4 regions of the Phyllobacterium sp. RCAM01083 genome follow, and region 4 is predicted to be linked to each of the others. Evidence: riboswitches for the same ligand, from Rfam matches in the RefSeq annotation. Region 4 holds a riboswitch; each other region holds the start of a gene.
The links. Region 4 has a riboswitch for cobalamin ahead of cobU (bifunctional adenosylcobinamide kinase/adenosylcobinamide-phosphate guanylyltransferase). Riboswitches for the same ligand answer to the same signal wherever they lie in the genome.
Positions count from the first base shown of each region.

Region 1: linked by a shared signal. The riboswitch ahead of metE (5-methyltetrahydropteroyltriglutamate--homocysteine S-methyltransferase) and the one ahead of cobU (bifunctional adenosylcobinamide kinase/adenosylcobinamide-phosphate guanylyltransferase) in region 4 are both predicted to bind cobalamin.
Region 2: linked by a shared signal. The riboswitch ahead of bluB (5,6-dimethylbenzimidazole synthase) and the one ahead of cobU (bifunctional adenosylcobinamide kinase/adenosylcobinamide-phosphate guanylyltransferase) in region 4 are both predicted to bind cobalamin.
Region 3: linked by a shared signal. The riboswitch ahead of ACZ25R_RS16315 (DUF1636 family protein) and the one ahead of cobU (bifunctional adenosylcobinamide kinase/adenosylcobinamide-phosphate guanylyltransferase) in region 4 are both predicted to bind cobalamin.

Region 1 covers NZ_JBVFZN010000005.1:278,824-286,563, forward strand. Annotated here, with positions in the region: gene ACZ25R_RS08095 (alpha/beta fold hydrolase) at 1-335, opposite strand, end outside; gene ACZ25R_RS08100 (CGNR zinc finger domain-containing protein) at 457-1,011, shown strand; gene metE (5-methyltetrahydropteroyltriglutamate--homocysteine S-methyltransferase) at 1,015-3,324, opposite strand; cobalamin riboswitch at 3,430-3,646, opposite strand; gene ACZ25R_RS08110 (MFS transporter) at 3,709-5,013, opposite strand; gene ACZ25R_RS08115 (TetR/AcrR family transcriptional regulator) at 5,123-5,701, shown strand; gene uvrB (excinuclease ABC subunit UvrB) at 5,884-7,740, opposite strand, start outside.
Region 2 covers NZ_JBVFZN010000005.1:411,520-419,259, reverse strand. Annotated here, with positions in the region: gene metF (methylenetetrahydrofolate reductase [NAD(P)H]) at 1-42, opposite strand, end outside; gene ACZ25R_RS08710 (ArsR/SmtB family transcription factor) at 42-1,049, opposite strand; gene ACZ25R_RS08705 (DUF2293 domain-containing protein) at 1,192-1,509, shown strand; gene bluB (5,6-dimethylbenzimidazole synthase) at 1,442-2,194, opposite strand; cobalamin riboswitch at 2,262-2,437, opposite strand; gene ACZ25R_RS08695 (MOSC domain-containing protein) at 2,464-3,072, opposite strand; gene ettA (energy-dependent translational throttle protein EttA) at 3,192-4,841, opposite strand; gene ACZ25R_RS08685 (alpha/beta fold hydrolase) at 5,523-6,491, shown strand; gene ACZ25R_RS08680 (CaiB/BaiF CoA transferase family protein) at 6,497-7,684, shown strand; gene ACZ25R_RS08675 (thiamine pyrophosphate-binding protein) at 7,668-7,740, shown strand, end outside.
Region 3 covers NZ_JBVFZN010000005.1:1,932,550-1,940,289, forward strand. Annotated here, with positions in the region: gene ACZ25R_RS16310 (transglutaminase family protein) at 1-1,999, opposite strand, end outside; cobalamin riboswitch at 2,154-2,366, shown strand; gene ACZ25R_RS16315 (DUF1636 family protein) at 2,473-2,835, shown strand; gene ACZ25R_RS16320 (ABC transporter ATP-binding protein) at 2,962-3,768, shown strand; gene ACZ25R_RS16325 (ABC transporter substrate-binding protein) at 3,768-4,715, shown strand; gene ACZ25R_RS16330 (FecCD family ABC transporter permease) at 4,749-5,735, shown strand; gene cysQ (3'(2'),5'-bisphosphate nucleotidase CysQ) at 5,910-6,722, opposite strand; gene cysN (sulfate adenylyltransferase subunit CysN) at 6,727-7,740, opposite strand, start outside.
Region 4 covers NZ_JBVFZN010000005.1:584,814-592,553, reverse strand. Annotated here, with positions in the region: gene cobO (cob(I)yrinic acid a,c-diamide adenosyltransferase) at 1-207, opposite strand, end outside; gene cobN (cobaltochelatase subunit CobN) at 234-3,965, opposite strand; gene cobW (cobalamin biosynthesis protein CobW) at 3,980-5,035, opposite strand; gene cobU (bifunctional adenosylcobinamide kinase/adenosylcobinamide-phosphate guanylyltransferase) at 5,040-5,564, opposite strand; cobalamin riboswitch at 5,727-5,960, opposite strand; gene ACZ25R_RS09485 (cobyric acid synthase) at 6,005-7,462, opposite strand; gene ACZ25R_RS09480 (isobutyryl-CoA dehydrogenase) at 7,582-7,740, shown strand, end outside.

The sequences.
Region 1 (7,740 bases), 310 kb from region 4:
AAATCCTGCGCGTAAAGGGCGTAGCGCTTGAGGCCGAGCTTCCGGGTGAATGCGTCGATGATGTCGGCGAGATGGTCGAACGTATAGCGAAACGTCGTGTGGGACGGGGCGTCGCTGTAGCCCGAGCCGGGATAATCCGGCGCGACAACGTGGTAGCGGTCGGCCAGCAACGGAATGAGATCGCGGAACATATGCGACGAGGTGGGAAAGCCGTGCAGCAGGAGCAGCGTCGGCGCGTCCTTCGGCCCTGCTTCGCGATAGAAAATCTTGAGACCGTCGATCTCTTCGGTCCGGTAGCTGATCACCGGGCGTGCGTGTTCGTTCGATTGTGACATCGTTCCTGCTCCTGTTGGATGGGTATTTTCACCGTCTAAAGTACGTTTTGATGGTTACTCAAATAGAGTAACTTGTCAAATTGAATTTTGATGGTTACTTCTAGGGATGAAAGGACATGCGATGCCGTTCATTTTTCTGGGCAATGCCCTCTGGCTGGATTTCATCAACACGCAGATCATCGATGGCGCGCTCATCGATCTCATCGGCAATGACGGTGCGTTTCTGCAGTGGGCGAAGACGGCCGATCTTCAGGCTGACGAGGATGATGCGGCCACGTTCGACGCGGCCCTGACCGAGGCGCAGGCGTTCCGTGCGCACTTGCGCGGGGCGGCGGACAGTCTCGCGGCCGGGACGGCGCTCAATCCTGCCTTTGTCGCCGATATCAACCGGCGCATGGCTGAGCATCCGGTTGCGACGGTTCTGGAGCATTCAGGCAGCGGGTGGGCGACCAGCGCAAAGCCTGTCACCAGCGGGCCGCAAAGCGTATTGGCTGCAATCGCCACTGACTTTGCCCGGTTTGTTTCCACCGAAGCGACGAATGTCCGCCACTGCAGCAATGAGCGCTGCTGCATCGTGTTCTACGACACCAGCAAGAATCACACGCGCCGCTGGTGCAGCATGGAAACGTGCGGCAACCGGGCCAAAGCTGCCGGTCGCCGCGCGCGTGTTCACTGACGTCTATTGCTCAAGTCGCAGAAGCTTTGCGGCTTCGACCATGTTGACGAGGGCTGGTTTCACCTCTTCCCATTTGCGGGTTTTCAGGCCGCAATCGGGATTGACCCAAATCTGGTCGGGATCAAGATTCTTCCGGGCCTTGCGCAGCAGGCCAGCCATTTCATCCACCGGCGGGATGCGCGGTGAATGGATATCATAGACACCCGGCCCGATCTCGTTGGGATAATGGTAGGTCACGAACGCATCGAGCAGTTCCATTTTCGACCGTGATGTCTCGATGGAGATTACATCCGCATCCATGGCCGCAATGGAGTCGATGATATCGTTGAACTCCGAATAGCACATATGCGTGTGGATCTGCGTTTCGTCCTGAACGCCTGAAGCGGACAGGCGGAAACATTCGGTGGCCCAGTCGAGATAGGCAGCCCAATCGGCCCGGCGGATGGGCAGGCCTTCGCGGATGGCCGGTTCGTCGATCTGGATGATGCGGATTCCGGCTTTTTCCAGATCGCTCACTTCATCCCACAATGCCAGTCCGATCTGGCGGCAGACCTGATCGCGCGGAAGATCGTCGCGCACGAACGACCATTGCATCATGGTCACCGGCCCCGTCAGCATTCCCTTCATGGGCTTGTTCGTCAGCGACTGGGCGTAGGCTGCCCATTCGACCGTCATCGCCTGCGGGCGGCTGACATCGCCGAAAATGACTGGCGGGCGGACGCAGCGCGAGCCGTAGCTCTGCACCCAGCCATGCCGGGTGAAGGCAAAGCCCGACAGTTGTTCGCCGAAATACTGCACCATGTCATTGCGCTCGAATTCCCCGTGCACCAGCACATCGATGCCGATTTCCTCCTGCCAGCGGATGGAATTTTCCGTTTCCTTGCGCAGCAGGGCGGCATAGGCATTTGCGGTCAGCGCCCCCTTGCCATGTTCCGCCCGCGCCTTGCGCACCCCTTCCGTCTGCGGAAAGGAACCGATGGTGGTGGTCGGAAAATCCGGCAGCCCCAGCGATTTCTGCTTTTCCCGGCGGGCGGGATAGGGGCTTTGACGCCGCGACAGTTCCGCCGTCACCGCCTGCAGGCGCCGCTTGACCGCCGCATCATGAATTTTGCTCGACGTCCTGCGGGTTTGCACTGCCGTCGCGGCCGCTGCCAGTTCATCCCGGACGCTGTCCCGCCCGGTGTTGATCGCCCTGCCAAGGATCGACAATTCCTCAAGCTTCTGCGTGGCAAAGGCCAGCCAGCTCTTGAAGTCAGGGTCGATGTCCGTTTCAAGTTCGAGATCGACAGGCGTGTGCAGCAGCGAACAGGATGGGGCGAGAATGAGGTGATCTGTTCCCCGCTGGCTGATCACCGGTTCGATACGCCGCAGGACGGCCTCGAGATCGGCCCGCCAGACATTGCGGCCGTCGATGACGCCGAGCGACAGGACAAGTCCGGCAGGCGCTTGGGTTACGATCGTCTGGAGCTGCTGCGGTGCACGGCACAGGTCGAGATGCAGGCCGGCAACGGGCAGCCCGAGCGCCAGGTCGAGATTGTCGCCAAGCGCACCGAAATAGGGCGTCAGCAACAGTTTCAGGCGGGGAAGGGCGCGCGCGAAGAATTCATATGCCACGCGGAATGCCGTCTGCGTGCTTTCATCGAGATCGAGCACCAGTGCGGGCTCGTCGATCTGCACCCATTCGGCGCCGTTGGCGGAGAGGCGGCGCAGAATTTCCGTATAGACCGGCAGGAGACCCGGAAGGAGTGATAGGGGGTCGAGCTGTGCGTCCTTGCTCTTGGCCAGTTTGAGGAATGTAACCGGCCCGAGAATCACCGGGCGCGTGTCAAAGCCCTGCTCCTTCGCTTCGCGGTATTCGTCGACCGGCTTGTTGGAACCGAGGGTGAATTCCTGCCCCTTTGTCAGTTCGGGCACCATGAAATGATAGTTGGTATCGAACCACTTCGTCATTTCCTGTGCGGCCACCCCGTGGCGGGTGCAGGCGCCGTGATCATGGCCGCCCTGGCTGCCGCGCGCCATGGCGAAATAGGTTTCGGGCGAAACCGGTCCGCCTTGCCATTCGTAGCTCTGGGGCACTGCGCCCAGCATGACGCTTGTATCCAGCACGTGGTCATAGAGCGAGAAATCATTGCTGGGTATGTGATCGAGGCCGAGCTTCTGCTGCAAGGCCCAGTTCTCCTCACGCAACCCGGCGGCGATATCCTGCAGGGTGACGATATGGGACTGGCCCGACCAGAATTTTTCCAGCGCGAATTTCAGTTCGCGCCGTTTGCCGATCCGCGGAAAACCCAGATTGCTTGTGGTGATAGACATAGTTCTTTACCCCGATGGTTGAGGGCAAAGGTCAGGCGTACGCATGCAGGAAATACGGGCGCCCAAGACGTCCGCTTGCAAGCGACACACCGGACACCCCGCCCGTGGACGTTATCTATCGAGGCAGGTCTCCTGGCTTGCGGGTCGGTGCTCTCGTCAGGCCTTCCCGATCCGTCCTGGGATCAGTGACACGAAATTGACGAGAACTCGCCGCTTACAGTTGCGGGGGCAGCTCCGGATTGGACCGCTGGCAGCGATCGCACCGTATTCCCTCTTAGCTCTGCGCCCGAAGGCGCAGAGAACCACGATGCGGGGTATGGTAGGCGCGTGCCCGTAGGCTGTCAATAACACATAAAGACATATTTATATGGTTACATCTTCAGTTCAGTGCGCGATGGCGGGTTCGCCGACGCGGTCGTCCTTGCTGCTCTTGCGGATGGTCAGCGCCAGCAGCGCGGCGATCAGGCACAGGATGCCGGCGGTGAAGAAGGCCGGGAGGTAGCTCGCATATTCCGTACGGGCAAAACCGCCGCCATAGGCCGCCGACGCTGCGCCGAGCTGGTGACCGGCAAAGACCCAGCCGAACACCATGCCGGCCTTCTCCCGGCCAAACCGGTCCGTTGCCAGCTTGACCGTCGGCGGCACGGTGGCGATCCAGTCGAGGCCGTAGAACATGGCGAACAGCGACAGGCCGTAGATCGAGAAATTGCTGTAGGGCAGGAACAGCAGCGAGGCGCCGCGCAGGCCGTAATACCAGAACAGCAGCCAGCGGTTATCGACCCGGTCGGACAGCCAGCCGGAGCCGATCGTGCCGAAGAAATCGAAGAAACCCATCATGGCGAGCACGCTGGCGGCGGTGACGGCCGCAAGCCCGTAATCACCGCAGAGCGCGACGAAGTGGGTCTGGATGAGGCCGTTGGTGCTGGCGCCGCAGATGTAGAAGGTGGCAAATAGCACCCAGAACGTGCTGGTGCGGGATATTTCCTTGAGGGTGGCCAGCGGCAGGATGATGAGCGACAGCAGACCGCCGGTAATCGGTGCGGTCTTGGCCACGTCCTTCTCGCCATAGGCGGGCAGGCCGACATCGGATGGGCGGTCCCGCATCAGCAGGAAGACGGCGGCCGCTGCGACGGCGAGCAGGGCGCAGACCATCATGGTCGCCGCGCGCCAGCCGTAGTTTTCACTGATGGAGGCCATGAGCGGCATGAAAGCCAGCTGCCCGGTGGCCGAGCTTGCGGTCAGCATGCCCAGCACCAGCCCGCGCCGGTCGGTGAACCAGCGGGTGGCAACTGTCGCACCGAGCACCATGGCGGTCAGGCCGGTGCCGAAACCGATCACCACGCCCCACAGCAGGATGAGCTGCCAGATCTGCGTCATACCGAGGGACAGGAAGGAGCCGCCGGCGATCAGCGCAAGCGCCACGCACACGACCTTCCGCACGCCGAAATAGTTCATGAACGCCGCAGCGAATGGCCCCATCAGCCCGAACAGCAGCAGCCGGATGGAAAAGGCGGTGGCGATCTGTTCCGTCGTCCAGCCGAATTCCTTTTCCAGCGGCACGATGAGCACGCCCGGGGCGCCGACGGCCGCCGCCGTCACAAGCATGGTGAGGAAGGTGACGGATACGACGACCCAGCCATAGTGGACATTGCGCCGGGCGAGCGCGGCAGCGAGAGGCGATGAAATCATGTTCGTGTTCCCTGGAGGGTAATCGGCTTTTAGATGATGGTCATCATATTGACTATTGATGACGGTCATCATATAAATTGTCAATGCAGTTTTTTTGAAGGATTGTTTCATGCGCGTCAGCAGGGACCAGGCAGCACAGAACCGCGCCCGCATCATCGAGATCGCCGGACAGCAGTTCCGCGAAAAGGGTTTTGACGGCATCGGCGTCGCCGATGTGATGAAAAGCGCGGGGCTCACCCATGGCGGTTTCTATGGTCATTTCAATTCGAAGGATGACCTGATCGCCGAGGCCTGCGCGGCGGCCATGGCTTTGTCGGTCCGGCGGTGGACCAGCCTGTCCGAGGCGTCGCCTGACGATGCGCTCGGCGCGATCACCCAATCCTATCTGGCGGGTGATGCCCATGGCGAGGGACAGATGAGCGGCTGCATGATGGCCGCATTGGCGCCGGATATCGCCCGTCGCGGCGGTCCCGTCCGTTCGCGTTTCACCGAGGGCACCAAGGCGCTTCTCGATATTCTCGTTAACGCCGTGACCGGCCGCAGCAAAGCCCGGCAGCGCGAAAAGGCCATCGCCATCATGGCGGGGCTGGTGGGCACCGTGGTGCTGGCGCGCGCCGTGGACGACCCCGATTTTGCCAGGGAGATCAAACGGGTCGGTGCGGAGGTGTTCGGCAGGGATGCGGAGTAGGGAGGGGATTTACACCCCCCTCTGCCCTGCCGGGCATCTCCCCCACAAGGGGGGAGATCAGCTTTCAGAACCGTTCAGCCAATCTTCGGCATCGAAAAGAACGCGAAACCATTGATGCCGACGTGATCTCCCCCCTTGTGGGGGAGATGGGCGGCAGCCCAGAGGGGGGTGAGTATTCTGATCTACCGCCCCGGACGCCCCGTTTTGCCCGGCCGGCGTTTCTTGCGCGCATCGTTTGCGTCCTCATAGGAGCCGATGCCGCTGCGCTCGCGGCGAATGATGGTATCGTCATTCCGGTTCGTGCCGCCGGGACCGGCTGGTTTTTCCGGCACGGCGCCGCGCACGGGCTTTTCGGTCCGGCCGACAGTCATCTCGTCCAGCGTGTTCTTGCGGAACAGCGGCGAGTTCGGATCGCTGTTCTCGTCAGTGACCACGCGGTGCATGGCGCGGCCGGCATTGTGCCGGCCCTTGGTGCGGCCGCTGACCGGGCTTTCCAGTTCCACTTCGCGCGCCATCGGGTCGTCCGATATGGCCAGCTCCGTCTCGCGCAGCCGCTTGATTTCGTCGCGCAGCCGTGCCGCCACTTCGAAGTCGAGATCGTCGGCAGCCTCGCGCATCTGCTTTTCCAGATGTTCGAGGTGCGATTTGAGGTTGTTGCCCATCATCGCGCCGGACTCGGCAAAGCCGGAAATATCGGCCCGGACGTGATCGCGCTCGTACACGCTGTTGAGGATGTCGCCGATGTTCTTCTTGATGCTGGCGGGCGTGATCCCGTTGGCCGTGTTGTAGGCTTCCTGTTTCTCGCGGCGGCGGCTGGTTTCGGCCATGGCCCGTTCCATCGAACCGGTCACATGATCGGCATAAAGAACGACCTTGCCATCAACGTTGCGGGCGGCGCGGCCGATGGTCTGGATCAGCGATGTTTCCGAGCGCAGGAATCCTTCCTTGTCCGCATCGAGAATGGCGACGAACCCGCATTCGGGAATGTCTAGGCCCTCGCGCAGCAGGTTGATGCCGACGAGCACGTCGAAGGCGCCGAGCCGCAGGTCACGCAGGATTTCGATGCGCTCGAGCGTATCGATGTCCGAGTGCATGTAGCGCACGCGGATGCCCTGCTCGTGCAGATATTCCGTCAGATCTTCCGCCATGCGCTTGGTCAGGACAGTGACCAGCGTGCGGTAGCCCTTTGCCGATGTCTCGCGGATTTCGCCGAGAACGTCGTCGACCTGCGATTTGGCCGGACGCACTTCGACCGGCGGATCGATCAGGCCGGTCGGCCGGATGACTTGCTCGGCGAACACGCCGCCGGCTTCTTCCATTTCCCAATTGCTCGGGGTCGCCGAAACCGCAACGGTCTGCGGACGCATGGCGTCCCATTCCTCGAAACGCAGCGGACGGTTGTCCATGCACGAGGGCAGGCGGAAGCCGTACTCGGCCAGCGTTGCCTTGCGCCTGAAGTCGCCCTTGTACATCGCGCCGATCTGCGGAACGGTCACATGGCTTTCGTCGATGAAAACAAGCGCATTGTCGGGGATATATTCAAACAGCGTGGGTGGCGGCTCGCCCGGCTTGCGGCCGGTGAGGTAACGCGAATAGTTCTCGATGCCGGCGCAGGAACCGGTGGCCTCGAGCATTTCCAGGTCGAAAGTGCAGCGCTGCTCCAGCCGCTGCGCTTCGAGCAGGCGTCCCGCCTGGTTGAGTTCCACCAGCCGGTGCTTCAGCTCTTCCTTGATCGACTTGATCGCCTGGTTCAGCGTCGGGCGCGGCGTCACATAGTGCGAGTTCGCGTAAATCTTCACCTGGCTGAGGTCACCGGTCTTCTGCCCCGTCAGCGGGTCGAATTCCGTGATCGTCTCGATCTCGTCGCCGAACATGGAAATGCGCCAGGCCCGGTCCTCAAGGTGGGCCGGGAACAGTTCGATCGTGTCGCCGCGCACCCGGAACGAACCACGGGTGAAATCCATCTCGCGCCGCTTGTACTGCTGCGCCACCAGATCGGCGAGCAGCGCCCGCTGGTCGAGCCGGTCGCCGATCTTCAT
Region 2 (7,740 bases), 170 kb from region 4:
GGTTCCAAGGTCGGCACGGCGGGATTGGCGGAAAAAGCTCATCAGACACTCTCCGTTACGCGGGAGGTTAAAGCGGGATCAGCGATCAGCAGGCGTGGGTCGCGTGCCAACCACAGTTTGACGGTCAGTTTGTCTTTGTCTTTTGGTTCGAGTTCGATGCTGTTTTCCAGCGCCAGCCCGGCCTCGGTCAGCCAGTCACGCATCTGGTTGTCGTTGAAGCCAAGCCGTATATGCGCATGGCTGTCCCGCAGGAATTCAAGATCGTGCGGGGCGAAATCGACGATCAGCATGCGCCCGCCCGCACGCAAGGCGCGTGCGGCCTCGCGAATGGCCTCGGCAGGATTGTCGAGGAAGTGCAGCACCTGATGAACGGTCACCAGATCGAAGGACTCCCGGTCAACCGGCAGCGAATAGACATCGCCCTGGCGGACCTGCGCATTGGTGATGCCCGACCGGTCAAGATTGGAGCGGGCAATGGTCAGCATGTCGCGATTGATATCGATGCCGACACCGCGCACGTAAAGCGGGGCAAACAGTTCAAGAAGACGGCCGGTGCCGGTGCCCACGTCAAGCATCGCCTGGAACGGCGTGCGCCCGATGATCTTCGTCAGCGCGGCTTCCACCGCGCCATCCGGCACATGCAGCGAACGGATAGCGTCCCAGCTGGTGGCATTGGCACTGAAATAGGCGGCGGCCCGCTCACGGCGCTGCAGCTTCACCGAGCCGAGCCGCTCGATATCACGCTCCAGCAATGGATCGGACACATCAAGACGATCAAGCAGGATTCGGGCGATATCGCCAACCACCAGGGATTCAGCGAGGCGGAAATAGGCCCAGGACCCCTCCTGATAACGGTTGATCAGATTGGCTTCGAACAGCAGCTTGAGATGGCGGGAGACGCGCGGCTGCGACTGCCCGAGGATGGAGGTCAGATCGGAAACCGTCAGATCCCCCCGGGACAACAGCGCCAGAATGCGCAGGCGGCTGGGTTCCGCCGCTGCTTTCAGCGTATCGACCATCAGGTCAAGATTGAGATCACGTTTGTCCATCAAGGTATCCTCAAAAGATATAAAGATATGTTTATGTGAGAAATACAGATTTGGCAAGTTTTGTTTTTCCGTTGACGGCAAATTTTGTCGCGTCTGAAATAGGCTGGTATATCGATCAGCGAATCGGCGGGAAGACAGTGCAATGAGTTCAGGAACCAACCGCCAAAGGGCCATCGGCAAGGCGCTGACGCTGCTTTTGCCGGCCGTGCCCTATTCGGATTCCGAGCCCATACGCGCTGCCGCCACGGCACCGCACATGAAAAGCCTGCCGCCACCCATTGCGGTGTGGCTGGCCACGGTCGCCCATGTCCGCCATCTGCACACGGACTACGATGCGCTGCGCGACGAGGGCTATGACAAGGAGTCGGCCCGCTTCTTCGTGCTCGAGGCGATCAACCGGAAATTGACGGAATGGCGGGCGACGCGGCTGCTGGATCCGGACGAGGACGATCCGAGCTGACTTCGGCGCCGGCATTCCACTGATCTTCATAGATGAGCTGGTCCAGCGGCAGCCGTTCGCGCCAGCCGCGCTTTTGCAGCTCCGGCTGATCGTAGAGCTGGTCGACATAGCCGATGCAGAGATAGGCGATGATCTCGACATGATCGGGGATGGCCAGAATGCGGCGCATGTCCCGGTCGTGGTAGATGCTGACCCAGCCGACGCCGATGCCTTCCGCCCGCGCCGCCAGCCACAGGTTCTGCACGGCACAGACGGTGCTGTAGACATCCATCTGCCGGTTATGGGTGCGCCCCAGAACGACATCGCCGCCGCGTGTCCGGTCGCAGGTGATGCACAGATTGACCGGCGCCTTCACGATGCCCTCAAGCTTCAGCGACGCGTAGAGCGCCTGGCGCTCGTCGGTGAACATGGCCTTTGCTTCGGCATTGGCGCGGGTAAAGGCCTGATGCACCTCGGCCTTGCGTGCCGCATCGCGGATGAGAATGAAATTCCACGGCTGCATGAACCCCACCGACGGCGCGTGATGGGCGGCATCGAGCAGCCGCAGCAGCACATCGTCGTCGACGGGCCTTGGCAGGAACTGGTCGCGCACATCGCGGCGGGTATGGATGGCTTTGTAGACGGCGGCGCGCTCGTCCGCGGAAAAATCGGCGGCGGCCACGGGACCACAGGCAGAGTCGTGCATCGTTTGCTCCCAACAATGCGAGGGCCAGATTGCCCTGACCCCTGACACCTCCCCGCTGTCCGTGCGGTTTCGGCTATCCGGTCCGGCCGGTCTTCTGACTGAGGTTCACCTGAACCGCGCGCCTTCCGGGTTTCCCCGTGGCAAACTGCGCGGCCCATCCCCTATACAGCGTTGGGCACGTGCCGGATTTGCACCGGCTTCCCGATTCTCCTGCATGCAGGCACCGGACCTGCATTCCATTCGCCACAGATCGGCGAAGGACGCAAGCGTCAGCCGGGATAAATCCATTGCTCCGGCAGGCGCGCATCGATTTTTTCGCCGGAACGGATGATTCCCGGTACTTCAACCCAGACGACGATGCCACGCAGCCGCTTCGACGCCTTGACGAAGTCAAGCGCCGTCGCGGTGTGATCCGCCGTCTGCGCCCGCTCGGCGATGGAACGGCCGGCGACCTTGCACGGCGCGTTCTGCCCGTCGACCTTCAGCGTCACTCCGCCTTCGAAGAACAGCAGCGTGCGCGGCGGCAGCATGGAAAGCGAGGGAATGCCATCGACAACCATGTTGGCACCGATCCATTCGGGTTTGACTTCCGCAAGGCCCATGGCGCTGGCAATCATTGCAAGCTCGTCGGCCGCCAGAACGGAAATATGCCGTTCGTTGCGCATCTCCGTTCCGCGCGGATACCAAGGTTCTCGTCCGCCGGACCGGCGCGTCAGGCCGGCATGATAATCGCCGCGGATGCCTTCAAAGGTGAGATCGAGCGTGTCCGTGGCAGCGGTGACAAAACTGTCTTTCGGCGCCTGGAACAGGCCGCTCACCCGCCCAACAATCTTGCGGGCCGGAAGGATGTCCGTTCTGGTTGCGAAAAGATCTGTCATGACGGCACTCCGGTGAAATCAGCCGCATCTTAGGAAAATTGCTTGTTAAAACCAGCCAATATCACTGATGGAAACGTCAAAATTGGTGATGGGAGGGCGTTGCCGCCCTCCCGGTCGCATCAGCGTGTCAGAGGCTTGTAGCTCGGACGCTTCGGATTGACGCTGTCCGGTCCGAGACGACGGATCTTGTCGTTCTCATAGTCCTGGAAGTTGCCTTCGAACCATTCGACGTGGCTGTCGCCTTCGAAGGCCAGGATGTGCGTCGCCAGCCGGTCGAGGAACATGCGGTCGTGGCTGATGATAACGGCGCAGCCGGCGTATTTTTCCAGCGCGTCTTCCAGAGCCGCCAGCGTTTCGGTGTCAAGATCGTTGGTCGGTTCGTCGAGCAGCAGGACATTGCCGCCGGACTGCAGCATCTTGGCAAGATGCACGCGGTTACGCTGACCGCCGGAGAGATTGCCGACCTTCTGCTGCTGGTCGCCGCCCTTGAAGTTGAACGCCGAGACATAGGCGCGCGAATTCATCTCGTTCTTGCCGATCTTGATGATTTCATTGCCGCCGGAGATTTCTTCCCAGACATTCTTCTCCGCCGCGAGGTGATCGCGGCTCTGGTCGACATAACCGAGATGAACCGTTTCACCGACGCGGATCGAGCCGGAATCCGGCTTTTCCTGTCCGGTGATCATCTTGAACAGCGTGGTCTTACCCGCACCGTTCGGACCGATGATGCCGACAATGCCGCCGGGCGGCAGCTTGAAGGTCAGGTTTTCGATGAGAACGCGGTCGCCGAAGGACTTGGTGAGGTTCTCGGCTTCGATAACCACCTGCCCCAGCCGTTCGCCTGCCGGGATGATGATCTGCGCATCGCCGGGACGCTGCTCATTGGCGGCATCGACCAGCGCGTCATAGGCCTTGATACGGGCTTTCGACTTGGCCTGACGTGCCTTGGGGCTGGCGGAAATCCACTCGCGCTCGCGCTCCAGAGCCTTCTGGCGCGAGTCGTCCTCGCGGCCTTCCTGCTGCATGCGCTTGGCCTTCGCACCGAGATAGGCGGAGTAATTGCCTTCGTAGGGGATGCCGCGGCCGCGGTCGAGCTCGAGAATCCAGCCGGTCACATTGTCGAGGAAGTAGCGATCGTGCGTGATCAGCAGGACGGAGCCGGCATATTCGCGCAGGTGCTTTTCCAGCCAGGCGGTGGTTTCGGCGTCAAGGTGGTTGGTCGGCTCATCGAGGAGCAGAAGATCGGGCTGCGAGAGGAGCAGGCGGCACAGTGCCACACGGCGGCGCTCACCGCCGGACAGCTTTTCCACGCCGGAATCACCGGGCGGGCAGCGCAGCGCTTCCATGGCCATTTCCACCTGGGATTCCAGATCCCAGAGGTTCTTGGCGTCGATGATGTCCTGCAGTTTGGCGCCTTCATCGGCGGTTTCGTCGGAATAGTTCATCATCAGTTCGTTGTAGCGGTCGAGAACGGCCTTCTTGTCCGCGACGCCATCCATGACGTTGCCCATCACGTCCTTGGTGGGATCGAGATAGGGTTCCTGCGCGAGGTAGCCGACCGTGGCACCGTCGGCCAGCCAGGCTTCGCCGGTATATTCCTTGTCCATGCCGGCCATGATCTTGAGGATCGTCGACTTACCCGCACCGTTCGGTCCGAGAATACCGATCTTGGCATCGGGATAGAAGGAAAGATGGATGTTTTCGAGAACCTTCTTGGTTCCGTATGCCTTGTTCAGGCCGGCCATATGGTAAATGAATTGGCGTGCCATAACGCGCGTCACTCCGATGTTCGGGATTTTTGGGACATGAATTTGCGCCGTATGTAGGCGAAAGGGGCGCGGGTGGCAATGCACGCGCTGTTTATTTCGGGATGACCGGGCGTTTTGCAGGATGTTTGCATTCCTGTCGTGCGTGGTTCGACAAGCTCACCATGAGGGAGAGTGAGAATTGCAGGGAGCCATATCCTGCAATGTTTCCGATTAGCATTGCAGCTACCACTTCCCTCATGGTGAGCTTGTCGAACCACGCACAACGGAAATGAAAACCGTCCTCCAAAACGAGCGAAACCGGGTGCGGATATTTCCGTCACCCGGTTTCCCCTCTGGTGCCGCATTTGGGGAGCGTCCTCTTCCCCCCGGAACGGCCATGTAACTGGCAAGTGCCTGGATATCCCGGTCCGGACAATCATCCCCCCGACGCCGCAAATCAGCGTTCTTTCAGCCATGAAAGCCGGGGACGATCGAGAGAAGACACAGGATCCAATCTCTTTCGGAAAGAAGTTTTGCGGCAAGTTTTTGTCGTTTGCAAGAGGTTTTGCAAAATAAAATTGCAGTGCACAGTGCGTGATTATTTATTGTGCAAAAACCCATGGAGATACCCGAATTTACGCAGAATTTATTGTGGATTGACTAATCACGCGCCACCCTTTCAATTGATCGTGGGAGGCATGAATGGGTTTTGCAGACATCGAAACGGTCCGGTCGCCGACGGGTGCAGCGCTTGCCATGCGCTTTTCACCCGCCGCAGGCAGCGGCATAGCCATTGTCCAGATCAGCCACGGCCTTGCCGAACACTGCCTGCGCTATGGCCGTTTTGCCGAACATCTCAACAGGCACGGTTTTCATGTCTATGCCCACGACCATCGCGGCCACGGCTATACCAAAGCCGATGGTGCCCCGCCCGGCCGTTTCGCCGAGCGGGACGGCATGCGCCTGGTGCTCGAAGACAAGGACGCGGTCAACGCCGCGGCCCGCGTCCGCCACCCCGGCCTGCCACTTGTCCTCTTCGGCCACTCCATGGGCGGCCTGATCGGCCTCAATTACGTGCTGGACTATCAGGAAAAGGTCGATGCCGCCGCCATCTGGAACGCCAATTTCTCGGTCGGCCTTGCCGGACGGCTGGCGCAGGGCATCCTGCGGGCCGAACGCATGCTGCTTGGCTCCGATGTGCCGAGCATGCTTCTGCCGAAACTGACCTTTCAGACCTGGGCGCGCGGCATCAGGGATGCCCGCACCCCGTTTGACTGGCTGTCACGCGACCCCGACGAAGTGGACGCCTATATCGCCGATCCCCTGTGCGGCTGGGATGCCTCGGTCGGCATGTGGCGCGATGTCTTCGGCTTCACCTTTGCCGGAGCCGACAACAGCCGCCTTGCCAAGGTACGGCGCACCCTGCCCTTCAATCTCGCCGGCGGGGCGGAAGATCCCGCCACGGCCGGAGGCAGCGCCGTGACGCATCTCGGCAAGCGGATGCAACGGCTCGGCTTCAGCGATGTCACGACCAAAGTTTATGCCGACACCCGCCACGAAGGCTTGAACGAAATCAACCGCGACGTAATCATGCGTGACTTCACCGATTGGGCGGTTCGAGTCGTTCAGCAACAAGCCCCGAAACAAACACTGAATTTGGAGCCACTTTAACAACCATGACTGAAGCTCCCCTCAAAGGCGTGCGTGTCATCGAACTCGCCCGCGTCCTCGCCGGACCATGGGCCGGACAGATTCTGGCCGATCTTGGTGCCGATGTGATCAAGGTGGAGAATCCCGCCGGCGGCGACGAAACCCGTGGGTGGGGCCCGCCCTTCATCACCAGCAAGGAAGGCGAAAACCTCTCTGCCGCCTATTTTCATTCCTGCAACCGCGGCAAGCGCTCGATCACCGTCGATTTCACCTCGCCCGAAGGCCAGGAGACGGTGCGGGCACTCTGCCGCACGGCGGATGTCGTGCTGGAAAACTTCAAGGTCGGCGGCCTGAAGAAATATGGTCTCGACTATGAAACATTGAGTGCCGACAATCCGCGCCTCGTCTACTGCTCCATCACTGGTTTCGGCCAGACCGGCCCCTATGCCAGCCAGGCCGGCTATGATTTCATCATTCAAGGCATGTCCGGGCTGATGTCGGTCACCGGCGAGCCGGACCGCGAGCCGCAGAAAGTCGGCCTTGCCGTCGCCGATGTGTTCACGGGGCTTTACTCGGTCATTGCCATTCAGGCGGCACTGGCCCATGCGGCGAAGACCGGCGAAGGCCAGCTGGTGGATATGGCATTGTTCGACGTGCAGTCCGCCGTCATGGCCAATCAGGCGATGAATTATCTCGCCACCGGCAACAGCCCGAACCGCATGGGCAACGCCCATCCCAACATTTCGCCCTACGAGGTCGTGCCCACCTCCGACGGCCATCTCATTCTTGCCGTCGGCAATGACGGGCAGTTCGCCCGTTTCTGCGCGATCATGGGGCTGGACGGTCTCAGCGCCGATCCGCGCTTTCTCACCAACCGGGCCCGGTTGGAAAACCGGGCCGCACTGACCGCAATCATCCGGGCCGAAACGCAGAAGCGCACACGCGCCGACCTGCTCGCCGCCTGCGCGCAGAATGCCGTGCCTGCCGGGCCGATCAACCGCATCGGCGAGATGTTCGACGATCCGCAGATCGTCTCCCGGCAGTTGCGTCTCGACCTTGACGATGCCCATGGCAGCAGCATCCCCTCGGTGCGCACGCCGATCGTCATGTCGAAGACACCTCTTACCTACAACAGACCCTCGCCACGCCTTGGCGAACACAGTGCAGACATTCTCCAGGAATTGAAGGACGCATCCGATGAAAACCGGCGGTGAATTGATCGTAGAAGCCCTGAAAGCCAATGGCGCGGAACAGCTGTTCTGCGTTCCCG
Region 3 (7,740 bases), 1.3 Mb from region 4:
GTGCGACACGGATGACGTTGATGCGGTGATCCTGCGGCGGGCTGTAACCTTCGATGTGAACCGGCAGCCCGAGCTTGTGGGCGGCAGCTTCCGCCGCCGCAACCAGTTCCAGATAGTCCTCGAGCGCCTCCACCGGCGGCATGAACACGCTGAGACGCCCGTCGCGCGGCTCGACCGATATGGCGGTGCGCACGGCCCCGCCGATTTCCCCCAGTTCCTGCTCGACCCGCTCCTGCTGGTTGCCTTCATCAGCGTTGAAAGAGGCAACCGCCAGGATGTTCTCACGCGCCTGCGGTGCCGGGTCCGGCAGCGCCCCGCGATCCACCGACGGATCGACCGGCACGATATAGGGATATTCCGAGGCCGGAACATGCGGCAGGGCGCCGAGCGGCAGACGGTATCCGACGGGCGAATCGCCCGGCACCAGGAACAGCTTGCCGCGCCGCGTCTTCCATTTTTCGCTGCGCCAGCGCGGGCCGGAGGCCTGGCTGTTCCAGCGCTGCACCGGCAGGACAAAACCGCTTGGCTCGGTCAGGCCCCGCTCGAAAACCCGGGCGATGCGGCTGCGCTCTTCCGGATCCTTGAGCCTGGAGTTGGACGGATCGACATTGTCGGGAAGATTGCCCTCCTTGATGATCCATTCAGCCGGATCTTCATAGGCGGGCGCCACCATCTCTTCTTCAACGCCAAGCGCCTGCGCCAACGCGACGAGGAGTTTTCCGGCATCTTCCGGCTTGACGTCAGCCTTGCCGTTCTCGGGCGCGATCAGATCGGGGTTGACCCAGATCGGCTTGCCGTCCTTGCGCCAGTAAAGCGAGAACGTCCAGCGCGGCAGGCTCTCGCCCGGATACCACTTGCCCTGCCCGTAGTGCAGAAAACCACCCGGCGCAAAACGCTCGCGCAGCCGCCGGATCAGCTTGTCGGCCTTTTCGCGCTTGGTCGGCCCGACCGCATCGGTGTTCCATTCGCCCGATTCGAAATCGTCGATGGACACGAATGTGGGCTCGCCGCCCATAGTCAGGCGCACATCCCTCTCGTTCAGGATCGCGTCCACCTTTTCGCCGAGCGCATCGAGCGCATTCCAGGATTCGTCGGAAAAGGGCTTGGTGATGCGCGGGTGCTCGGATACGCGCGTCACCCGCATATCGAAACCGAATTCCACATTGGCGAATTCCGCCATGCCGGAAATCGGTGCGGCATTGCGGTAATGCGGGGTGGCGGCAAGCGGTACGTGGCTTTCACCGGTCAGAAGCCCGGAGGTGGGGTCGAGACCGATCCAGCCCGCCCCCGGCAGGTAGACTTCGCACCAGGCATGCAGATCGGTGAAATCCTTGTCCGTTCCGGCGGGACCATCGATGGCGACAAGATCGGGCTTCAGCTGGATGAGATAGCCGGAGACGAACCGCGCGGCAAAACCGAGATTGCGCAACACCTGCACCAGCAGCCAGCTTGAATCCCGGCACGATCCCGAGCGCAGGTTCAAGGTTGCGTCCGGTTCCTGAACCCCGGTTTCCATGCGGATGACATAGCCGATCTCGCGCTGGATACGTGCGTTGAGATCAACGACGAAATTCACCGTGTTCGTCGGGCTGCGATCGATGGTTGCAAGGAAAGCCGAAACCAGCGGTCCTGCCGGTTCCGGTTTCATATAGATCGACAGGTCGTCGCTGATCTCTTCGGGATAGCTGAACGGCCAGGTCTCGGCGACCGGTTCGACGAAGAAATCGAATGGATTGTAGACGGTCATATCAGCGACGAGATCGACCTCGATCTTCAGCTCCGTCACCGGTTCGGGAAAGACGAAGCGGGCGAGGAAATTGCCGTAGGGGTCCTGCTGCAGGTTGACGAAATGATTGGCCGGACTGACTTTCAGGGAATGACTGAGAACTTTTGTCCGGGAATGGGGTGCCGGCTGGAGCCGGATGATCTGCGGCCCGAGCATGATGGGCCGGTCATACCTGTAGTGTGTCAGATGATAGACTGCTGCGTGAATTGCCATATCGCCTCAAAAGTCTGATTCAAAAAACTGCGGTTCCACAAATGCTCCCAGCACTCTAACGCGTTACCGGCCAATTGAAATCTTTCATTTGCCAAAAATTTTGGCAGCGGCAAAAATTGCCGCATAAACGTGCTTGCAACTGCGCGGCTGGCCGCATAGCATCCGCGCCGATGGTTTCTTCCGCACGACAACGCGGGAGATGAAAAGGGAACACGGTGAGGCGTACCCAAAAGGGACCGAGACCGTGGCTGCCCCCGCAACTGTAAGCGGTGAGCGATGCCTGACATGCCACTGACCGGAAGGTCGGGAAGGCAAGGCGAAGCTGAGACCCGCGAGCCAGGAGACCTGCCATCTCATCTACAATTCGAACCGGACGGGGTGTGCCGGGAGCGATGCGATGTCCTCTCCCGCATTGTCGCGATGGTGCATTGGCCGCGTTCCCCTAACCTTTGTCCACAAGGCAAGGCACCGGCATGACCACGCCAAGACCCGATCACCAGATTATCGTCTGCACCCTGTGCAAGGCGGTCGACGGCCTGTCACGACCGGGACAGGCCCTTGCCCACAGGCTGCAGGCGGAACTCGATGGCCAGCTCGGCTATGAGGTGCGCGGTGTTGGCTGCATGGCGGGCTGCGAACGACCCTGCACGGTGGCGTTCCGGGCGCCCGGCAAGGCGCAATATCTCTTCGGCGATATCGATCCCGCCACGGACTTTGCCGATCTTCTGGACTTCGCCCGGATGTATCACGCGCTCGCCGATGGCTGGTCCAAGGCATCACAGCGCCCGCAAGGCCTTTGGGACAAGACTCTCGCACGCATTCCGGCGCACCTATGATACATCAGGCATTGACCAATGTTATAACGTTACTATACGAGAACGACGCGTCCGCGATAACGCGACGACGTTTACCGGTTGGGATTTGACACCATGTGCCTTGCCTGCAGTCACGGATATCCGCCCATGAGCCATGTTGCCCTGCGTGCCGACGAGGTGACGTTCCGCACCGCCGGCCAGACGCTGGTGGACGAGGTATCGCTCGACATCGTGCGCGGCGCGCGACTTGCCATTATCGGGCCGAATGGCGCGGGGAAATCCACGCTTTTGCGCATGCTGGCCGGGCTGCTGCGCCCCTCCTCCGGCAACGTCCATCTCGACGGTACGGCAATAGACCGGCTGCCGCCGAAGGAACGGGCCAGGAGATTTGCCTTCGTCGGCCAGACCGACATGCCGGACCCGCAATTGCTGGTTGACGATTATGTCTCCCTTGGCCGCATTCCGCACACCGGCACCCTGACCAAGGCGAAGGACCGGGATATCGTGACGGAAGCCCTGCTCCGCGCCGGGATCGCCGCGTTTTCGCGCCGTCCCATCGGCTCGCTCTCCGGCGGCGAAAGGCAGCGCGTGCAGCTGGCGCGCGCCATCGCCCAGCAGCCTGACATCCTGTTTCTCGACGAACCCACCAATCACCTCGACCCGAAGGCGCGCAGCGAATTGCTGGCGCTGGTGGCCGGTCTCAATGTGACTGTTATAGCGGTGCTGCACGACCTGCCGCTGGTGGCGCCGTTTGCCACCCACGTTGCCGTCATGCATGCCGCCCAGCTCGTCGCCGCCGGCACGCCCGACGAAACGCTGACGCCGCGCATCGTCAGCGATGTCTTCGATCTCGATGTCCTGCGCCTGCGCCATCCCTCGCAGGATCGCGATCTCATGGTGTTCGAAGCACCCGGACCAACCACAAAACAAACTGCTCAGCTACGGAGAATTTGATGAAAAGAATGCTGCTCGCCCTCGCCTTGTCGGCGCTGTCCGCCCCCGCATGGGCGTTTCCCGTGACGGTCGACAGTTGCGGCAAGCCCGTCACCTTCGAGGCCGCGCCCAAGCGTGCGGTCATCCAGGACATCAACATGAGCGAAATGGCCTTCGCCCTGCACCTGCAATCCTCGATGGTCGGGGTTTCGGGCATTACCGGCTGGTACAAGCTCGACGACGCCTTCAAGAAACAGCTGGGCGCCATTCCCGAGCTTGCGCCGAAATATCCGACCCTTGAAAATCTCATTGCGGCGGAACCGGATTTCTTCTTCGCCGGCTGGAATTACGGCATGAAGCCGGGCGGTGAGGTCACCCCCGACACGCTGGCGCCGCACGGCATCAAGACACTTGAACTGACCGAAAGCTGCATCCATCTCGACAAGTCCCGGCCCGCCGCCACCATGGACCTGCTCTATGGCGACATGGAAAAGCTCGGCAAGATTTTCGATAGGGAAGACGAGGCGAATAAACTCGTCAGCGCCTGGAAGACAGAACTCGCGGCGATCAAGACAAAGATCGGCGACAAGAGCGGCACCCGCGTCTTCCTCTACGATTCCGGCGAGGACAAGCCGTTTACAGCGGGCAAGTTCGCCATTCCCACGGCAATGATCAGCGAAGCCGGCGGCACCAATATCATGGCCGATCTCGACACCAGCTGGGGCACCACCTCGTGGGAAACCGTGGCGACGCGCAATCCGGAATTCCTTGTCCTCCTCGATTATCAGGATGATGCGGGTTACCAGAAGCTGCTCGACTTCCTCAAATCGCATCCGGCAATGAAGGAAACCGACGCCGTCAAGAACAACCGCTTCGTCGCCCTGCGCTATGCGGAACTGACGCCCGGACCGGCCAATATCGAGGCCATCGCCAAGATGGCCAAGGCCATGCATCCGGAAGCCTTCTGAGTGCATCTGCCTTTCCGTCAGCATCTGACACTCATGACGGGGGTGATGGCCATTCTGGCCCTCGCCCTCGTGTCGATTGCCTATGGGGCAACGGTCATTCCGCTCGGCGATGTCCTGCGCGCTCTCGCCCATGCCTCCGGCCTCTCCGATACCGCCGTCAATGGCCCGGTCGGCAAGATCATTGTCGACCTGCGCCTGCCGCGGGTCATCCTTGCCATCTGCGTTGGGGCCGGGCTCGGCATCATCGGCGCGCTGCTGCAGACCGTCACCCGCAACGATCTCGCCGATCCGTTCCTGTTCGGCCTTTCCAATGGTGCGGCGGCGGGAGCAGTCTCGGTGATTACGGTCATCGGCGACCGCTTCGGCATCTGGACCCTGCCGATTGCCGCCTTCAGCGGCGGCATGCTGGCGGCCATCGTCGTGCTGATGCTGGTGCGGCGCGTGCAGGGACAGGGGCCGGAACGGCTGATCCTGGCGGGCCTTGCCGTCTCCTTCCTGTTTGCTGCGCTGACCAATTACATGGTGTTTGCCGGCGACCAGCGCGCCGCGCATTCGGTGATGTTCTGGACGCTCGGCGGCCTCGGTCTTGCCCGCTGGGAGAACCTGCCGCTCGCCCTTGTCGGGCTTGCCGCCATCCTGGTCTACGCCCTGTACAACCACCGCAATCTCGATGCGCTGCTGGCCGGCGAAAACACGGCGGAAAGCCTTGGCATAAGGGTGACGCGCCTGCGCAACACGGTGTTCATCGTCTGCGCCTTCTCCACCGCGATCTTTGTCTCGGTGGCGGGCGTCATCGGCTTTGTCGGCCTGATGATCCCGCACATTGCCCGGCGTTTTTCCGGTCAGCTGCATGCGGGACTGATCGTCACCTGCGCCGTGCTCGGCGCCCTGCTGATCCTGCTCAGCGACCTCGCGGCCCGTCTGCTGCTGGCGCCGCAGGAATTGCCCATCGGTATCGTTACCAGTTCCATCGGCGCGTTTTTTGTGGTGACGATCCTGTTGAGGAAGCGACCGGGATAACCGGTGATCGGATGGCAACAGCACAGTGCGTGGTTCGACAAGCTCACCATGAGGGAGGGTATGGATTGCAGGGAATTACACTCTGCAACCTTCGCCATTGATCTTGGACCAATCCACATCCCTCATGGTGAGCTTGTCGAACCACGCACCACGCACAATGGCATTGCGATCAGACTATAGCTTCCCCCAGGCCACGAAATCCGGATTGGCGAAATCGGCGTCGTCGGCCTGATTGCGGCGGCCATAGGTCAGCGGATTGCCGTCCAGCGTGAGCGTGATCCCGCCCGCAGCCCGCAGGACCGCATCGCCCGCCGCCGTATCCCATTCCATGGTCCGGCCGAAACGCGGGTAAATATCGGCCTCGCCGCGCGCCAGCAGGCCGAATTTCAGTGACGACCCGACGGACACACAGTCGGCAATACGGAATTTTTCCAGATAGGCATCGGTTTCCGGCGTGCGGTGCGAGCGGCTGGCAACGGCAATGAGATCGTCCGGACTGGTGCGGCAGCCTATGGCTTTGCGCGCGGTGACCGCACCGCCCTCGCCGATAGCAACTTCCTGTGCACCGGCAGTGCCGCCGGTGAACAGCACACCGCGGACGGGGGCATAGACAACGCCGAGAACGGGCGCTGCGTTTTCGATCAACGCAATGTTGACGGTGAAATCACCGTTGCGGCTGACAAATTCCCGCGTTCCGTCGAGCGGATCCACCAGATAGAAGCGCGCGCCGAGATCGCCGGGCACGTGCCCGCCGGAGATTTCCTCTTCCGCCACGACGGGTATGTCAGGCGTCGCCCTGCGCAGAGCCGCCAGGATGATGGCTTCGGCGGCATGATCGGCTTCCGTGACCGGCGACTGGTCATCCTTCAGCGCGAAATCACAGCCCTCCGCGTAAATGCGCAGGATTTCCTGTCCGGCGGCAATGGCCGCTGTTTCCAGGACGGCAAGAAGGGCGGCATGATCGAGGGGCGGGAGGGTGATGGTCATGCCCTTAAATCGACCACGAGCTTTGATCGTAGTTGAAGATGATGCCGTGTTCGACCAGCAGCTTCTCCACCTCCGAGGCAAGTGCCTCCGTCGTGTGGCCGACCGTGTGCAGATGCAGTTCCGGATTCTCCGGCGCTTCATAGGGCGAGTCGACGCCAGTGAAATTCTTGATCTCGCCGCGCAGCGCCTTCGCGTAGAGCCCCTTCGGGTCACGCCGCGCGCATTCCTCGAACGGCGTATCGACAAACACTTCGAGGAATTCGCCGTCGGCCAGCAGTTCGCGCACCATGCGGCGCTCCGAACGGAACGGCGAAATGAACGAGACCAGCACGATCAGGCCCGCATCCACCATCAGCTTGGCCACTTCGCCGACGCGGCGGATGTTTTCCACCCGGTCCTCTTCGGTGAAGCCAAGATCACGGTTGAGCCCATGGCGCACATTATCGCCATCGAGAATATAGGTGTGCTTGCCGAGCGACGACAGGCGTTTTTCAACGAGATTGGCGACCGTCGACTTGCCTGAACCGGAAAGGCCGGTGAACCATATCACCGCCGGCTTCTGGTTCTTCTGGTCGGCGCGTGAGGCCTTGCTGACATCCAGCGCCTGCCAATGCACGTTCGATGCGCGGCGCAGGCCGAAATCGATCATGCCGGCGCCGACCGTCGCATTGGTCAGGCGGTCGATCAGGATGAACGAGCCGGTCGAGCGGTTCGACTTGTAGGGGTCGAAGGCAATCGGCTCCTGCGTTGAAATATTGACGACGCCGACTTCATTCAGGTCAAGCGATTTGGCCGCCTCCTGGGCGAAGCTGTTGATATCGATTCGGTATTTGAGATCGGTGATCGTGGCTGTCGCCTGATCGGTCTCCGTGCGCAGGATATAGGAACGGCCGGGGATCAGCGCATGTTCGGCAAACCAGACGAGGTGCGCGGCAAACTGGTCCGCCACCTCGGGGCGGGCGCCGGGTGCCACCAGCATGTTGCCGCGCGACACCTCGACCTCGTCCTCCAGCACCAG
Region 4 (7,740 bases):
GTGGCCGAGTGCGCGGAAGACGACGCCGAAACCGGCGGTCGACTTGCCCTTGCCCTTGCCGGTATTGACGATGACCAGGCCCTTTTCATCGGTCTTGGTGGCAAGGATCTTGTCGCGCACGGCCTTCTTCTTGCGCATCTTGTCGGCGTGGCGCGCGTTGACTTCCTCTTCGGTCAGGTTCAACAGTTTCTGTGATTTTTCAGCCATTTGGCGTCTCCTTCCGAATCATTGTCTCAGGCGGCAAGCATGCCGAGTTCATAGCGCGCCGAGTTCGACCGCGGGGTCCAGAAGCCGCGTTGCACGGCCTCCTCCAGCTTTTCGGCGATATCCCGCAGCGCATGCGGGTTCTTGTCTTTCAGGAATGTCCGCACATCCTCGTCCATCAGGAACGCCTGATAGACCGCCTCGAAATGGTGCGTGCGCACGGCACCCGTCGTGGCGGCGAAGGCGAAGAGATAGTCGACCGTTGCCGCCATCTCGAAGGCGCCCTTATAGCCATGGCGCATCACCCCGGCGATCCATTTCGGGTTGGTCACGCGGCCGCGCACGGTTCGCCCGATCTCTTCTTCGAGCGTGCGGATCACAGGCTTTTCGGGACGCGAATGATCATTGTGGTAGATGGTCGGACGGTCGCCCGACAATTGCTCGACTGCCGCCGACATCCCGCCCTCGAACTGGTAGTAATCGTCGGAGTCGAGCAGATCGTGCTCGCGGTTGTCCTGATTCTGCACCACGGCCTCGACGGTGCGCAGGCGCTCTTCGAGCAGGCCGCGCTCGGCCTTGCCCTCCTCACCCGCGCCATAGGCATAACCGCCCCAGACCAGCCACGCCTCGGCAAGGTCGTCGCGCTTGTCCCAGGCTTTTTCGTCGATCAGCGTCTGCAGGCCGGCACCATAGGCACCCGGCTTCGACCCGAACACACGAAAACCCGCCCGCTGCTTTGCCGTCTTCTCGTCGGCACCCTCCGCCACAAGCCGCGCCTGCTCGCTGCGCATGCGCAGGGCAATGGGATTGTCTTCCGCGTCTTCGGGCAAAGCGCCGACCGCCCGCACCGCCGTGTCGAACAGTGCAATCTGGTCGGGAAAAGCATCGCGGAAAAAGCCGGAGATGCGCAAGGTCACGTCGACACGCGGACGGCCAAGCACGGCGGGCGGGATGATCTCATATCCGGTGACGCGCCGCGAAGCCATGTCCCAGACCGGCTTGACGCCGATCAGGGCCAGCGCCTGTGCAATGTCATCGCCGCCGGTGCGCATGTTCGATGTGCCCCACGCGGTCAGCCCCAGCGAGGTCGGCCATTCGCCATGATCCTGCGTGTAGCGGCGGATCAGCAGTTCAGCCGATTTCTGCCCGAGTTCCCATGCGGCGGGTGTCGGTACGGCGCGGCTGTCGACGGAAAAGAAATTGCGACCGGTCGGCAGAACGTCCGGGCGGCCGCGTGTCGGCGCGCCGGAGGGTCCCGGCGCCACAAAGCGTCCGTTCAGCGCCGTCATGAGCCCTGCCATTTCGGCTGCGCCGCAGGCCATCACAGCCGGATGCAGGGTCGTGCGGATACCGTCCAGAACCGTTTGCGTTGCCTGCCAATCCCTGGGGCAAGCGGTTTCACCGGCCACCAGCCGGGCCGCCAGCAACTCGATGCGCTCCACCGTATCGCCCGCAATGCGCCATGGCTCGCTGGTGACGGCGTTCAGAATTTCGGGCCGTTCCGCACTCCAGGGCGCGGCCATGTCGCAATCCAGCGGATCGAAACCGGCAAAGCCGAGATCAGCGGCGATGGCGCGCTGCAGGCTCTGATCGGCGCCAACACCCGAACCGCGCGGCACGCGCGCCAGCGCGACCACCAAATCGGTGAGCAGGCGCCCCTCCGGCGACAGACCGAAAATATGCAGGCCGTCGCGGATCTGCATTTCCTTGAGGTCGCAGAGATAGGCGTCGAGTTTCTGCAGGGCGAGATCGTCAGGATCGTGATCGTGAATGCCCGCATCGCTGTCGAGACCGATATCGCGGACGAGATCAAGAATCTGCACCTTGAGGCGCACAAGGCGGCGCGGATCGACGCCGGAGGCTTCGTAATATTCGTCGACCAGCGCTTCGAGGTCCTTCAGCGGCCCGTAGCTCTCGGCCCGGGTCAGCGGCGGCGTCAGATGATCGATGATGACGGCGGCGGAGCGGCGTTTTGCCTGCGTGCCCTCGCCCGGATCGTTGACGATGAACGGATAGATATGCGGCACCGGCCCCAGCACCGCCTCGGGGAAACAGGTTTCCGACAGCGCCAGCGCCTTGCCCGGCAGCCATTCGAGATTGCCGTGCTTGCCCACATGCACGATGGCATGCGCATCGTAGACACCGCGCAGATAGGCATAGAAGGCGAGATAGCCATGCGGCGGCACCAGATCGGGCGAATGATAGGTGTCCTTCGGATCGATATTGTAGCCGCGTGCCGGCTGGATGCCGACCAGCACCGCGCCGAACCGGCTGAGCGGCAGCGCAAAGCCGCGCGCCGCATCGAGGAAGAACGGATCAGCATCCGGCGCACCCCAGCGCGCCGTCACCTTTTCCTGAATCACTTGGGGAAGCGATTGAAAGAAGCTGTTGTATTGATTCAGCGAAATCGTCTCACGGATGGCGCGCCCGTCGCTGGCCGCATTGGTCGGGCCCGCCATCAGATGGTTGATCAGCGCTTCGCCATCGGCGGGCATATCGGCGATATCGTATCCGGCATCGCGCATGGATTTCAGCACCTGCCATGTACCCGCAGGGGTGTCGAGCCCGACGCCATTGCCAAGCCGCCCGTCCCGGTTGGGATAGTTGGCCATGACGAGCGCAACGCGGCGCTCGTCCGGTTTGCCCGTGCGCAGGCGTGCCCAGTTCGCCGCGAGATCGGCAACGAAGGCGACACGGTCGGCCTGCGGTTCATGCATGACGATATTGGCCTGCACCGCCTCGTCGAAATGCTGCGCCGACTTGAATGAGACCGCACGCGACAGCACCCGGCCATCCACCTCAGGCAGGGCAACATTCATCGCCAGATCGCGGGCGGAAAGCCCCTGATCCGACTGGCGCCACTGCTCGGCGCTGGAGCCGGAGAAGATGACCTGCAGCACCATCGCGCCGTCATGTTCAAGCACGGTCGGCTTGCGCGCGGAACCGGGTGCAGACACGGCAAACCCCGTGGCATTCAACACCACGGCGGGCGGCGCTTCGTCAAAGATGCTCTCCAGCGTGGCGATGGAAACCGGATCCTTCAGGCTGGAGACGAACACCGGCAGCGGATTGAGCCCCTTAGCGCGCAACGCATCAAGCAAAGCCGCCACAGGCTGGGTCTGGCCGCTCTGCACCAGCGCCCGGTAGAAGCAGATGGCAATGACAGGCGCGCCGTCCGTCCAGTCACGGCGCATCGCGTCCAGCGAGGGTGCTGAATTGCCGGGCCACCATAACCCGGCCTTGAGCAGGGGCGCAGCCTCCTGCGGCTTCTCGCCGGAAGACATCAACGCCGCGCAATAGTCGAGGAAGCGCTGGGCATTCTGCGCCCCACCCTCCAGCAGATAATGCCAGAGCGCATCGCGATCATGCCGGGCGACGGTCGAAAACCGGTCGAGCCCCGGATCGGGCTTGTCATCCCCCGGCAGCACCGCAAGCTGCACCTTGTGATTGACCGCGCAGGCATGCAGCGCTTCGAGGCCATAGGGCCAGTAGCTCTCGCCGCCGATCACCCGGACGACGATCAGCCTGGCATGGCGCGCCGTCCGCTCGACATAGGCATCGACGGACATCGGGTGCGACAGGCTCATCATATTGGCAAGGCGCAGCGAAACCGCGCCGTCGCCCTGCCGCCGTGCGGCGGCAAGGCTCGCCAGTTCCGTATCGGCGGCGGACAGGAACAGCACATCTCCCGGCGTCTGGCCGAGGTCGATGGCCTCGGTGCCTTCAGCGATGGTGCCTTTCTGGGCAAGCAGGAGATGCATTCAATATCCTATCGTCAGGCAGCGGCAGCGGCGGTGACCGCCGATGTGATGGCATCGTTGTCGATATCGTGCAGTCCGATGACGACGAGACGGGTCTGCCGTTCCTCGCCCGGGTTCCACGCGCGGTCGAAGTAATGCTCGATGCGCGTGCCGACGGCCTGCACCACCAGCCGCATGGGCTTGCCGGGAACATCGGCAAAGCCTTTCAGGCGCAGGATGTCGTGATCGGCAATCACGGCCTTCAGCTTCTCGACAAAGTTTTTGGGTTCGGCCACCGGACCAAGCCCGACAACAAAGCTTTCGAACTCGTCATGGTCGTGCTCTTCGCCCGCTTCATGGTCCATTTCATGGTGCGACTTGCGGTTGGCAATGTCCTCTTCGGTGCCGACGCCGAGACCGAGCAGCAGTTCATTGCTGAGCTTGCCGAAGCTGGCCGATACCATGTTGAGCGAGCGCGACGAGCGGCTCTGCACATCGCCGCGCACGCCGTCGAGCTGCTTGTCGCTGATCAGGTCGCTCTTGTTCAGCACGATCAGGTCGGCGGCACGGATCTGGTCCTCGAACAGTTCTTCAAGCGGGCTGTCATGGTCGAGCGATTCGTCCTGGATGCGCTGGGCATCGACCTTGTCGTGGTCATCGGCAAAACGGCCTTCGGACACGGCGGAAGCGTCGATCACGGTGACGACACCGTCAACCGTCACCTGCGTCTTGATCTCCGGCCAGTTGAAGGCTGCAACCAGAGGCTGCGGCAGCGCGAGGCCCGAAGTCTCGATGACGATATGATCCGGACGGTCGGGACGGTCGAGCAGCTTGGTCATGGTCGGGATGAAATCATCGGCGACGGTGCAGCAGATGCAGCCATTGTTCAGCTCGATCACATCCTCGTCCCGGCAGGCTTCGATGCCGCAGCCCTTCAGCAGGCCGCCATCGACACCGAGATCGCCGAACTCGTTGATGATGAGCGCGATGCGCTTGCCATTGGCATTTTCGAGCAGATTGCGGATCATCGTGGTTTTACCCGAACCGAGAAAACCGGTGATGACCGTTGCTGGAATCTTCTGACCCTGCATATTCCTATCCCTTCATGGTGAGCGGCAGCCCGGCTGCCACGAAATAGACTGTTGCCGCGGCCTGTGCCACGGCCTGATGGAGACGTCCGGCATGGTCGCGAAAATCGCGCGCCATGCGGTTCTCCGGTACAATGCCGAGACCCACTTCGTTCGAAACCAGAACGATCGAGCCCGGAAGTTTCGGCAGCACTTGCACGAGCTGCCGTGTCTCGGCGGTGATATCGCGCTCGGCCATCATCAGATTGGTCAGCCAGAGCGTCAGGCAATCGACGAGGATCGCTTTTCCCTCGGCAGCAACCCCCTGCAGGGTGTCCACCAGATCGAGCGGCTCTTCGATGGTGTGCCAGGATGAACCGCGCTGCGCCTTGTGCAGGTCGATGCGGACTGACATTTCCTCATCCCAGGACCTGCCGGTTGCGAGATAGACGGGGTCAAGGCCGGAAGCCATGATCAGGCCTTCGGCAAAGCTGGACTTGCCCGAGCGGGCACCGCCGAGAATGAACGTTACACCGTGATTCAGCTGGGGCATCGCCGTCACTGCAATCGCGATGATCCGTCAGGTACGATCAAGCGGAATGCGGGCGGGGAAACGAGCGCGTATACAATGCGAGCAGCCATAACAACCTCCGTGCTGGGCCTGAAGGGACACGACCCTTCGGTTCTTGGGCAGGATTGCCCCGAGCGTTTCCTGGGAAACGCTCTATGACTGGCAGGTCTCCTGGCTCGCGGGTCACAGGATGAATGCCGCCTTCCCGGTTTCCCAGTGGCTGCCTTCTGCATATGCGTCAGGCTTTGCATTGATCCTCGCCGCTCTACAGTCGCGGGGTCGGCTGCGGTGGGGTCGCCCTTGAGGGTACAACCGTCGCATTCCCTTTTGATCCCTTGGCCTTTGGCCAATATGGGAACCAATCATGGCTGGGACGTTATTCACCCCCCACGGGAAATGTCAATGGAATCTGCGCGGTTTGCTCAGGCAGCGGCACATGCGAGCAGCGCGTCCACATCCAGCACTGTTTCAAGCTCGGCGGCGATACTATCCAGCGCGGCGTCCACCCCGGCCTTGTAGTCGAATGCTTCAGCGGCAATGCCCATCGTGCCCAGCAGCGCGGCGCGAAACCGGTCCGCCCCGAAAAGCCCGTGCAGATAGGTGCCGAAAACCTTGCCGTCCGCCGATATGGCGCCGTCGTTGACGCCATTGATGCGCACGGCCGGGCGCGAACAGTCCGGGCCGGTCGTCCGGCCCAGATGAATCTCGTAGCCATCGAGCGGCAGGTCGAACGGCAGCGACTGCGCCGCCACGTTGCGCACGGTCTTTTCCGGCTCCATCACCGTGTCGATATCGAGATGCCCGAGCCCTGCCGTCTCCGTCACGCTGCCCTCGATGCCGTCGGGATCGCGAACGGTCCGGCCAAGCATCTGGAAACCGCCACATATGCCGATGATGTGGCCGCCGCGCCGCCGGTGCAGGTCGAGATCCCTGTCCCAGCCGTTCTCGCGGAAGCGCAGGAGGTCGCCGATGGTGGATTTGGACCCCGGAATGATGACCAGTCCCGCATCGGCAGGCAGCCGCTCGCCGCTGCGCACCATCACCACATCCACCTGCGGTTCGGCCATCAGCGGGTCGAAATCATCGAAATTGGCGATGCGGTCGAGCACCGGCACGGCGATCTTCAGCGCCCGGCCCTCGCCCTTCACCAGACGCTCCAGCACGACGGAATCCTCGGCCGGCAGCCGCGCCGCGTCCTTCAGCCACGGCACCACGCCGAATGACGGCCAGCCGGTGAACTGCGTTATGGCTTTCAGACCGTCATCGAACAGCGAGACGTCGCCGCGAAACTTGTTGATGATATAGCCGGCGATCATCTCGCGGTCTTCCCGCTGCAGGATCGCATGGGTGCCGACGAGCGAGGCGATCACTCCGCCGCGATCGATATCGCCAACCAGAACGACAGGCACATTGGCGCGGATGGCAAAGCCCATATTGGCGATATCGCCCGCCCGCAGGTTGATTTCGGCGGGAGACCCCGCCCCCTCGACGATGACCAGATCGGCGCCCTCACGGACAATGTCCCACGACGCCATGACCGCATCGAGCAGCTGCGCCTTGAATGTCTGGTAGTCGCGCCCCTTGGCCTGGCCCCAGACTTTGCCCTGCACGATGATCTGGCTGCCGGTCTCCGATTGCGGTTTCAAGAGCACCGGGTTCATATGTACCGAGGATGGTACGCCGCAGGCGACGGCCTGCAGCCACTGCGCCCGCCCGATCTCGCCGCCATCGTCGCTGACCGCCGCATTGTTCGACATGTTCTGCGGTTTGAACGGCCGAACCTTTAATCCGCGGTTGCGCGCAAGCCGGCAAAGTCCGGCCACCAGGACGGATTTACCAACATCTGACCCTGTTCCCTGCAACATGATTGCGTGCGTCATGGGCTTTGAGTAGCGGATATGTCTTTCTCTTCCTAGCCCCCGGCAAAACCTATCTGAATCGTTGCGCGGCCCCGCGCTTGCGATAGAGTGGAAATCAAGAGGAATACAGGGAGGTTATCATGGATGCGGTCGTTGATACGGCGTCCGGCCAGTTCGAACTCAACGAGGATCAGCTGGCGATTCAGGACATGGCGCGCGCCTTCGCGGCGGACCGCGTGGCACCGAACGCGCTGGCCTGGGACCGGGACAAGCATTTCCCCGCCGACGTGATTCGCGAG